2 regions of the Weissella soli genome follow, and region 2 is predicted to be linked to the other one. Evidence: predicted binding sites of a transcription regulator. Region 2 holds the regulator's gene; the other holds the start of a gene.

Region 1 (4,218 bases), 250 kb from region 2:
GACATATTCCTTTTTCATCAACATTTTGATTTGGCGAGAAATTGCGGCTCGAGTAACTTTGCGTTTCTCAACAATGTCAGTAAGTGTGATATCGTCGTATGATTCGGCGATGGCATGCATAATCAAATATTGTTCAAAAGACAGTCCATACTCTGCTGCAGGTTCAGACACAACTTCATCCAAATACTTGAGGGTTGAAATGTAAGCATCGATATAATCATCAAGTAATTGCATAATGTCCTCCTGGAATTCGTGAATTTAATAACAAACTGAGTTTACCATAAATTTCACAAATTGTCAGGTGTTTTCGCGCCTATAGGAAGTAATTTTCGAATAAATAATAAAATATGTGGATTGCTGGCCACTCGATGGAGTCAATCGGTGACGAGTTAAGGGGGGTTCTTTCTGCAAATATTAAGAAAAGGGGTAATACACATTGACAATGTCATGAATTTCATGTAAATTGGGATAGTTGAAAAAATAATCGATTATTAATTTTAACACTGCCTCCTCTTCGGGCCCGGCGGTGTGAAGGAGGATTAAATTATGGCAGTTCCTGCACGTAAGACTTCAAAGAATGCTAAGCGCTCACGTCGTGGTGGTCAAGGTGGTTTGAAGACCCCTACCATCCACTTGAACGAAAATGGTGTTTACGTACGTAACCACCACGTGGCCGCTGATGGCACTTACAATGGTAAGCAAGTTGTTGCTAAGTAATTAGTAATAATCATAAAAAGCCAGTTATCATCTGATAACTGGCTTTTTTGTGTTCTCTAAGGAATCCGAATTAATACTTGATGGCTAACTTGCCAATGATTTTGCCACTGCCGGCTTTCTCTTGCGCGGCATAGATGTTGCTAGCTGAAAAACCTTCAATGGTTTCTGTCAGGGTTGTGTTAAAGTGCTTGTTTTCGATGAGATCAGTTGCAAAAGCTAGGGCGTCCCCTTGTGAGGCAACGTTGTAGTTATTCAAGGCCTTGGCAAACATAAATTCCCAGTGCAACGAGGCTGCCTTGGCTTTCAAGGGATCACCAATGGCTAATGGGGCTGTTGGTTCAACAATCATGCCTATATGGCCGAATGGCGCGATTAATTCGGCGGCCTTGGCAAAATGCTCGTTCGTGGCACTTAAAATTGCAATGTAGGGAATGCTGGGATAGCCCAGCTGTTTCAGCTCACTAACGTAGTCATGGCGATGATTAACCACATGGTGGGCACCTAGTTTGGTCACCCAGGCGGTGGTCTCTGGCCGTGAAGCAGTGGCGATCACATCCATGCCCAACCACTGACTAAGCTGGATCATGGCAGAACCGACGCCGCCAGCGCCATTAATAATCAAAATGGTTTGCCCGCGTTGGCTTTGAGCTTCAGGCTTCAAACCAAATTGATCAAATAACAGTTCGTACGCAGTTAGAAAAGTCAATGGGATGGCGGCCGCTTCTGCATCGTCTAAGTTGGCCGGGGCGATGGCCACTAGATCTTCACGGACAACTTGATATTCAGCATAAGAACCATTCCGGCCAAGTTCCCCAGCGTAATAGACGCGGTCATGCACTTTAAATTTAGTCACAGCGGAACCAATTTCAATCACTTCACCAACGCCATCAAATCCCAGGATTTTGGTGGCGTTATTTTGTGTGGCGATGAGTCGTTGTTTCTGATCAACCGGATTAATCGAAATTGCGGCCACTTTCACTAAGATGTCGTTAGCACCTAATGGCGTTGTTGGCACGCTGGCTTCGATCAATGGTTGTGCTGGGTTGTTAGTTGTAATTACTGCTTGCATGCGTGTGATTGTCATTTTGCAATTATTTTCTCCGTTAGTTTTATATGAGATCATTATACACGGCTTTATTTGATTGGTGCTAAATTAGCGATTGCTCATATTGAAATAAATGAAATATTTTAGACATAAACACTTGCACTCTTCGTAGTAGAGTGCTAAAATAGAATCATAGAGTTAGGAGTGAGATATAGAGATGAGTCCTAATTCGACCTGCCACTTAGTGGTGTGGAGACGAAGGTATTTATCAGGGAATACCATTAAATACCAGAAGTTACAATGATAAATAAAATAAAAAATAGGGAGGTCATTATTATGGCTACATATGATCCATTTCGTGATTTTGACGATATTTTCCGGGCATTAAACGGTTCCATGGATAGTGATCGTTTACGTCGTGAGCAGCAACTACGCGCTGCCCAACAACAATCACAATTACGTCAACAAGAAGTACAACAAGCGCAGGATGGGGGCTTACTTGAGCAATTTGGTATCAATATGACTGAGTTGGCACGTCAAGGTAAGTTTGACCCAGTCATTGGTCGAGATGATGAAATAGCGCGAGTTATTGAAATTTTGAACCGTCGTACCAAGAACAATCCTGTTCTGATTGGTGAAGCGGGTGTTGGAAAGACGGCCGTGGTTGAAGGATTGGCACAAGCAATTGTTAATGGCGAAGTGCCAGCTAAGTTACAAAATAAAGAAGTCATTCGACTAGATGTTGTTTCCTTGGTTCAGGGCACAGGTGTGCGTGGACAATTCGAGGAGCGGATGCAAAAGTTGATGGATGAAGTTTCAAAGCGTGATGACATCATTTTGTTCATTGATGAAATTCACGAGATTATGGGTGCCGGTACAGCTGGCGAAGGGTCGATGGATGCTGGTAACATCCTAAAGCCAGCCTTGGCTCGTGGCGAGTTCCAATTGGTTGGGGCCACTACTTTGAATGAGTATCGACAAATTGAAAAAGACGCAGCGATTGCACGTCGGTTCCAAACTGTCCAAGTCAACGAGCCTTCAACAGATGAAGCTTTACAGATTTTGAATGGAATTCGCTCGCGTTATGAGGATTATCACAAGGTAAAGTACAGTGATGAGGCTTTAGAAGCCGCTGTGAATTTGTCGAATCGGTATATTCAGGAACGCTTCTTACCGGATAAGGCCATTGATTTAATTGATGAGGCGGGTTCACGCAAGAATTTGACTATCAAGGTTGATGATCCGGCTAAGGTGCAAAAGCAGATTGATTATGCTGAAAAAGAAAAGCAGGCAGCCATTGACCGTGAAGACTTCGAGAAGGCTGGCTATTGGAAGACCCAGGCTGAGCAGCTTCAACGTCAACTGGAGGCAGCTAAGACTAGTCAACCAGTTGTTGATGATGCGCAGACAGTCACCGTCAAGGATATTCAACAAATTGTTGAGGAGAAGACGGGTATTCCAGTGGGTGAGCTGCAGGAGTCTGAGCAAACGCAGTTGAATCATCTCGCTGAGAATTTGGCTGCCCATGTGATTGGTCAAGATGAAGCAACTAGTAAGATTGCCCGAGCTATTCGCCGGAATCGTGTTGGCTTTAACAAGTCTGGCCGTCCAATTGGAAGCTTCTTGTTTGTTGGACCGACCGGTGTGGGAAAGACCGAAACAGCTAAGCGTTTGGCCAAGGAATTATTCGGCACAACTGATAGTATGATCCGGTTTGATATGTCAGAGTACATGGAAAAGCACAGTGTTTCGAAGCTGATTGGGGCACCAGCTGGCTACGTTGGCTACGAAGAAGCTGGTCAATTGACAGAGGCAGTTCGGCGTCACCCGTATTCATTGATTTTGCTAGATGAGGTTGAAAAGGCCCACCCTGATGTGATGAACATGTTTTTACAGGTTTTGGATGATGGCCGCTTAACTGATGCACAAGGGCATACGGTTTCGTTTAAAGACACTGTCATCATCATGACGTCAAACGCTGGGACAGGGGTCAAGAGTGCCAAGGTTGGTTTCGATGAAACGACCGATAATGATGATTTAATGGCGCGCTTGGCACCATATTTCAAGCCAGAATTTTTGAATCGTTTTGACGCGGTAATTGAATTCAACGCCTTGTCAAAGGCAAATCTGTTGCAGATTGTCGATTTGATGCTGGCTGATATGCAAGCTGTCCTCGTGGAAAACGGGCTATCGATTGAAATTTCGGCAGACGTTAAGGATCGCTTAGTTGACCTGGGGTACGATCCAACGATGGGAGCCCGACCATTACGCCGAGTGATCCAAGATCAGTTGGAAGACCAAATTGCCGACTTTTACTTGGATAATCCAGATATCAAGCAATTGCAAGCTGAGCTGATTGACGATGAAATCAAGGTTGCCGCCTTGCATGTCGATGAGACGGTGGCGGCTAGTTAAAATAAAATAATTTTGCAAGTAACTCATCAAGTCTGATGAGT
Region 2 (4,218 bases):
ATGCACTGGGCTAAGCGGGAATACTCAATTGACCAAGTGGGGACAATTTACACCTTGCAGGGGTTTGATTTGAATTATGTGGGGATGATTATTGGGCCATCTTTTGGTTATGATGCAAAGACGGATGCCATGACCATTATTCCGTCAAAGTATTCACACAAAGAAATTTTTAAAAAGCGCTCTGATATGAAATTTACAGAAGCCCAGTACAAGGAGTTTATTGCTAACGTTCTGAATGTGTTGATGAAGCGTGGTAAGTTTGGCTTGTATTTGACAGCGTATGATGATGATTTGCGGCAGCGGTTAGTGGACTTATATCAACAGAAGCGTTAAAACACAAATAGCATCAGATTGGTTAAAAAGTCGGCAAAATAGTGCTACAATATAGATATTATGACAGATAGAGGTGGCCATCATGGCATATAGTAAAGAATTATTAGAAGAAACACAGGGCCACTTGCTTGACCTATTGATCCAAGATAAGCAATCAGCAGAAATTGTTACAGCTGTGTTTGCGTATTACGCAGAAAATGCGGCTAAGTAGTCAATAAAAATAAATTTTACTAGGGGCACCAGCAATGGTTGAGATGAACCCTTTGAACCTGATCAAATTAACATTTGCGTAGGGAAGTAAGTTTAATAGATGATATCGAAAACTCATCTCTAGACTTATGGTCTAGGGATGAGTTTTTTATATGCGTAAGCATGGAATGGAGAGAATAAAATGGCAAATGCAGCAATGGCAATTCAAGTGTTACCAAATACAACTGACACGGCTAAGTTACTTGAAATCGTCGATGCGGCGATTGCGGCAATTGATGCAAGTGGATTGAATTATGAGGTCGGTGCCTTTGAAACGACAATTGAAGGTGATTTGGATCAATTGGTGGCCTTGATTCCAGCCATTCAAGCAGCAAGTGTCGCAGCCGGTGCTGAAATGATCAATAATTACATTAAATTGGCGTATGCACCTGAGAAACATATTTTGACGACTGATGAGAAATTAGATAAATATCGTAAGTAAGTTAAACAAAGGCACCAAGGTGACGCTTGGTGCCTTTGTTTAACTTACTTTTAGCACTCTGAACAAAAGTGTGCTAAAAGTGTTGACAAGGTCCTTTGATGTGTGTATTATAATAAATGTTAGCAAGTAAGAAACAAGAGTGCTAACAAGGAGGCGCGCAAATGTTAACAGAACGTCAACGTTTAATATTGATGGCGATCATTGCGGACTATGCGCGTTCTGGCCGCGCAGTTGGCTCAAAGACGCTACTGGCAGAGTTACAGTTGCCGGTCAGTTCAGCCACAATTCGTAACGAAATGGCGTATCTTGAGGATCAAGGACTTTTACAAAAGGAACATACATCCTCAGGACGCGTCCCTTCGCAAACGGGGTATCGGTACTATGTTGATTTCTTGATGAAGTCACGGCGATTACCAACGGAGCTTGAGGTGAAGTTGCGGCGGGTGTTCAACCATCGTTTCCAACAAGTTGATGACTTGTTGGGACAGGTCACTCGCATACTAGCTGAAGTGACAGGTTACACAGTGGTTGCTTTGAAGCCGGAAGCCTTAGACGTACGTTTGTCAGGATTCCAGCTTGTCACAATTGATGGTCAGCAAAACATGGCGATTGTTGTGACTAGTGATGGTCAGGTGACGAGTCAGAGCTTCCGATTACCAACGGGGTCAAGTAGTTCTGATTTGCAGTCTTTGGTCAGTAACATCAACCAGACATTAGTCGGTCAGCCGATTCGAGTGGTTTTGCAAAGTTTGAGTGGTGATTTACCACTTGGGTTGGAGCGGACTATTCGGACACCAGCTGCTTTCCTACAATTATTTGGGGATATTTTGGCTCGTTCAATACAAGATACCGTCTTTATTGGCGGTCGGTTAAATGTCTTTGATTTTACAACGGATACCAATCTGCAAGATATTAAGGCATTGTACCAACTCCTTGAATCACCAGCACAAATGCGTCAGGTCATTGGCGCTGCAAATGATGGTGTGATGATTCAAATTGGTTCTGAAAATGATGATGACTTGTTGTCGCCATATAGCTTGGCCTCAACTTCCTACCGGGTACCTAATCATGGTACCGGTGAAATCGCCATCCTTGGACCCACCAATATGAATTATTCAGAAGTGGTCACTTTGCTCGCGACAGTTCGTGAAACTCTTGTCAGTGAATTAAAAGAATACTATTAGAAAAGAGGTGTTGACATGGCGGAAGATCAAAAGTCAGTCGATGAAGAAATTCAAGAAGAGGTAAGGCCTGAGGTTGAAGAAGCTGAGACAGTTGAAACTACGACAGAAGAAATTGTCGAAGTTGACCCTCTTGAAGAGTTACAAGCCAAGTATGATGAACTTGATGACAAGTTCTTACGGGCCGAAGCGGAGATGCAAAATATGCATGGTCGGTTTGCAAAAGAACAAGCAGCGGCCCTGAAGTATGCTAGTTCCAAATTGGCAAAGTCAGTGTTACCAGCGCTTGATAACTTGGAACGGGCCCTCGCGGTTGAAGTAGCGGATGAGGCCGCACAACAAATCAAGGCTGGCGTTGAAATTGTTTACAACAACCTGGTTAGTGCCCTTGCAGAAAATGATATTAAGGCTGTTGGTGTGGCAGGTGAATCGTTTGATCCAAATGTCCACCAAGCTATTCAATCACAGCCGGCCGATGATGAGCATCCTGCAGACACAATCGCCCAAGTGTTCCAAAAGGGGTATGTCTTGCATGATCGGGTTATCCGACCAGCAATGGTAGTTGTTTACAACTAACCCAGCAATACAAATGGCGTTCATGCAACGAATTGTGAGTGCAACTATTGGACTTAGAATTCGTTGCATGAACCGAACAACGAAAAATGAAGCACGAAATATAAATTTCAAAAAGAGGTTTTAAATTATGTCAAAAATTATTGGTATTGATTTAGGTACAACTAATTCAGCAGTCGCTGTTTTGGAAGGTGGTAAGCCAAAGGTTATCACTAATCCAAACGGTGCACGTACAACACCATCTGTTGTTTCTTTCAAGGGTGGTGAGGAAATTGTTGGTGACGCTGCTAAGCGTCAAGCAATCACAAACCCAGATACGATTATGTCAATCAAGTCACACATGGGTGAAGTTGGTTACAAGGTCGAAGCTGCTGGCAAGAGCTACACGCCACAAGAAATCTCAGCTAAGGTCTTGCAATACATCAAGAAGTACGCTGAAGATTATCTTGGTGAAACGGTTGATAAGGCTGTTATCACAGTTCCTGCATACTTTAACGATGCACAACGTCAAGCAACTAAGGATGCTGGTAAAATTGCCGGTTTGGAAGTTGAACGTATCATCAACGAACCAACGGCTGCTGCGCTAGCCTATGGTTTGGATGACTTGACTAAGGATGAAAAGATCTTGGTTTACGACTTGGGTGGTGGAACTTTCGACGTTTCAATCCTTGAGTTGGGTGATGGTGTCTTTGAAGTTTTGTCAACATCAGGTGATACACACTTGGGTGGTGACGATTTCGACGCCAAGGTTATCGACTGGTTGGCTGATAACTTCAAGGCTGAAAACGGCATTGATTTGAAGGCGGATTCATTGGCATTGCAACGTTTGAAGGAAGCTGCTGAAGCTGCCAAGAAGACATTGTCACAATCAACTGAAGCTTCAATTGATTTGCCATTTATCGCTTCATCAGACAACGGTCCTTTGCACATCCAAACGTCATTGACTCGTGCAAAGTTCAATGAATTGACGAGTGACTTGGTTGAAAAGACTAAGGTTTCAGTTGAACAAGCCTTGAAGGATGCAGGTTTGACGAACTCAGATATCGATGAAGTTATCTTAAATGGTGGTTCAACCCGTATTCCAGCAGTTCAAGAATTCGTTAAGGACTTAACTGGTAAGGAGCCTAACCACTCAATCAACCCTGACGAAGCGGTTGCTTTGGGAGCTGCTATTCAAGGTGGTGTCATCACCGGTGATGTTAAGGATGTCGTGTTGCTTGACGTGACGCCTTTGACACTTGGTATCGAGACCATGGGTGGCGTGATGACTAAGTTGATTGATCGTAATACGACTATCCCAACTTCAAAGTCACAAGTCTTCTCGACGGCGGCTGATAACCAACCTGCTGTTGATATCCATGTCTTGCAAGGTGAGCGTCCAATGGCCGCTGACAACAAGACTTTGGGTCGTTTCCAATTGACTGACATTCCTGCAGCTCC

What was found. The regulator HrcA, encoded in region 2, represses chaperone genes, less so after heat shock. The targets are predictions, from matches to a motif close to TTAGCACTCNNNNNNNNNGAGTGCTAA.
Region 1: the regulator HrcA is predicted to act here: its motif matches at 1,919-1,945, upstream of WSWS_RS06675 (ATP-dependent Clp protease ATP-binding subunit).

What each region holds. Positions count from the first base shown of each region.
Region 1 covers NZ_CP017326.1:1,376,004-1,380,221, reverse strand. The annotation lists gene WSWS_RS06690 (MarR family winged helix-turn-helix transcriptional regulator) at 1-234, opposite strand, end outside; gene rpmF (50S ribosomal protein L32) at 547-717, shown strand; gene WSWS_RS06680 (zinc-binding alcohol dehydrogenase family protein) at 788-1,801, opposite strand; gene WSWS_RS06675 (ATP-dependent Clp protease ATP-binding subunit) at 2,099-4,177, shown strand.
Region 2 covers NZ_CP017326.1:1,127,131-1,131,348, reverse strand. The annotation lists gene WSWS_RS05410 (DUF2075 domain-containing protein) at 1-333, shown strand, start outside; gene WSWS_RS08295 (hypothetical protein) at 416-544, shown strand; TPP riboswitch at 556-646, shown strand; gene WSWS_RS05405 (thiamine-binding protein) at 725-1,024, shown strand; gene hrcA (heat-inducible transcriptional repressor HrcA) at 1,186-2,208, shown strand; gene grpE (nucleotide exchange factor GrpE) at 2,224-2,781, shown strand; gene dnaK (molecular chaperone DnaK) at 2,909-4,218, shown strand, end outside.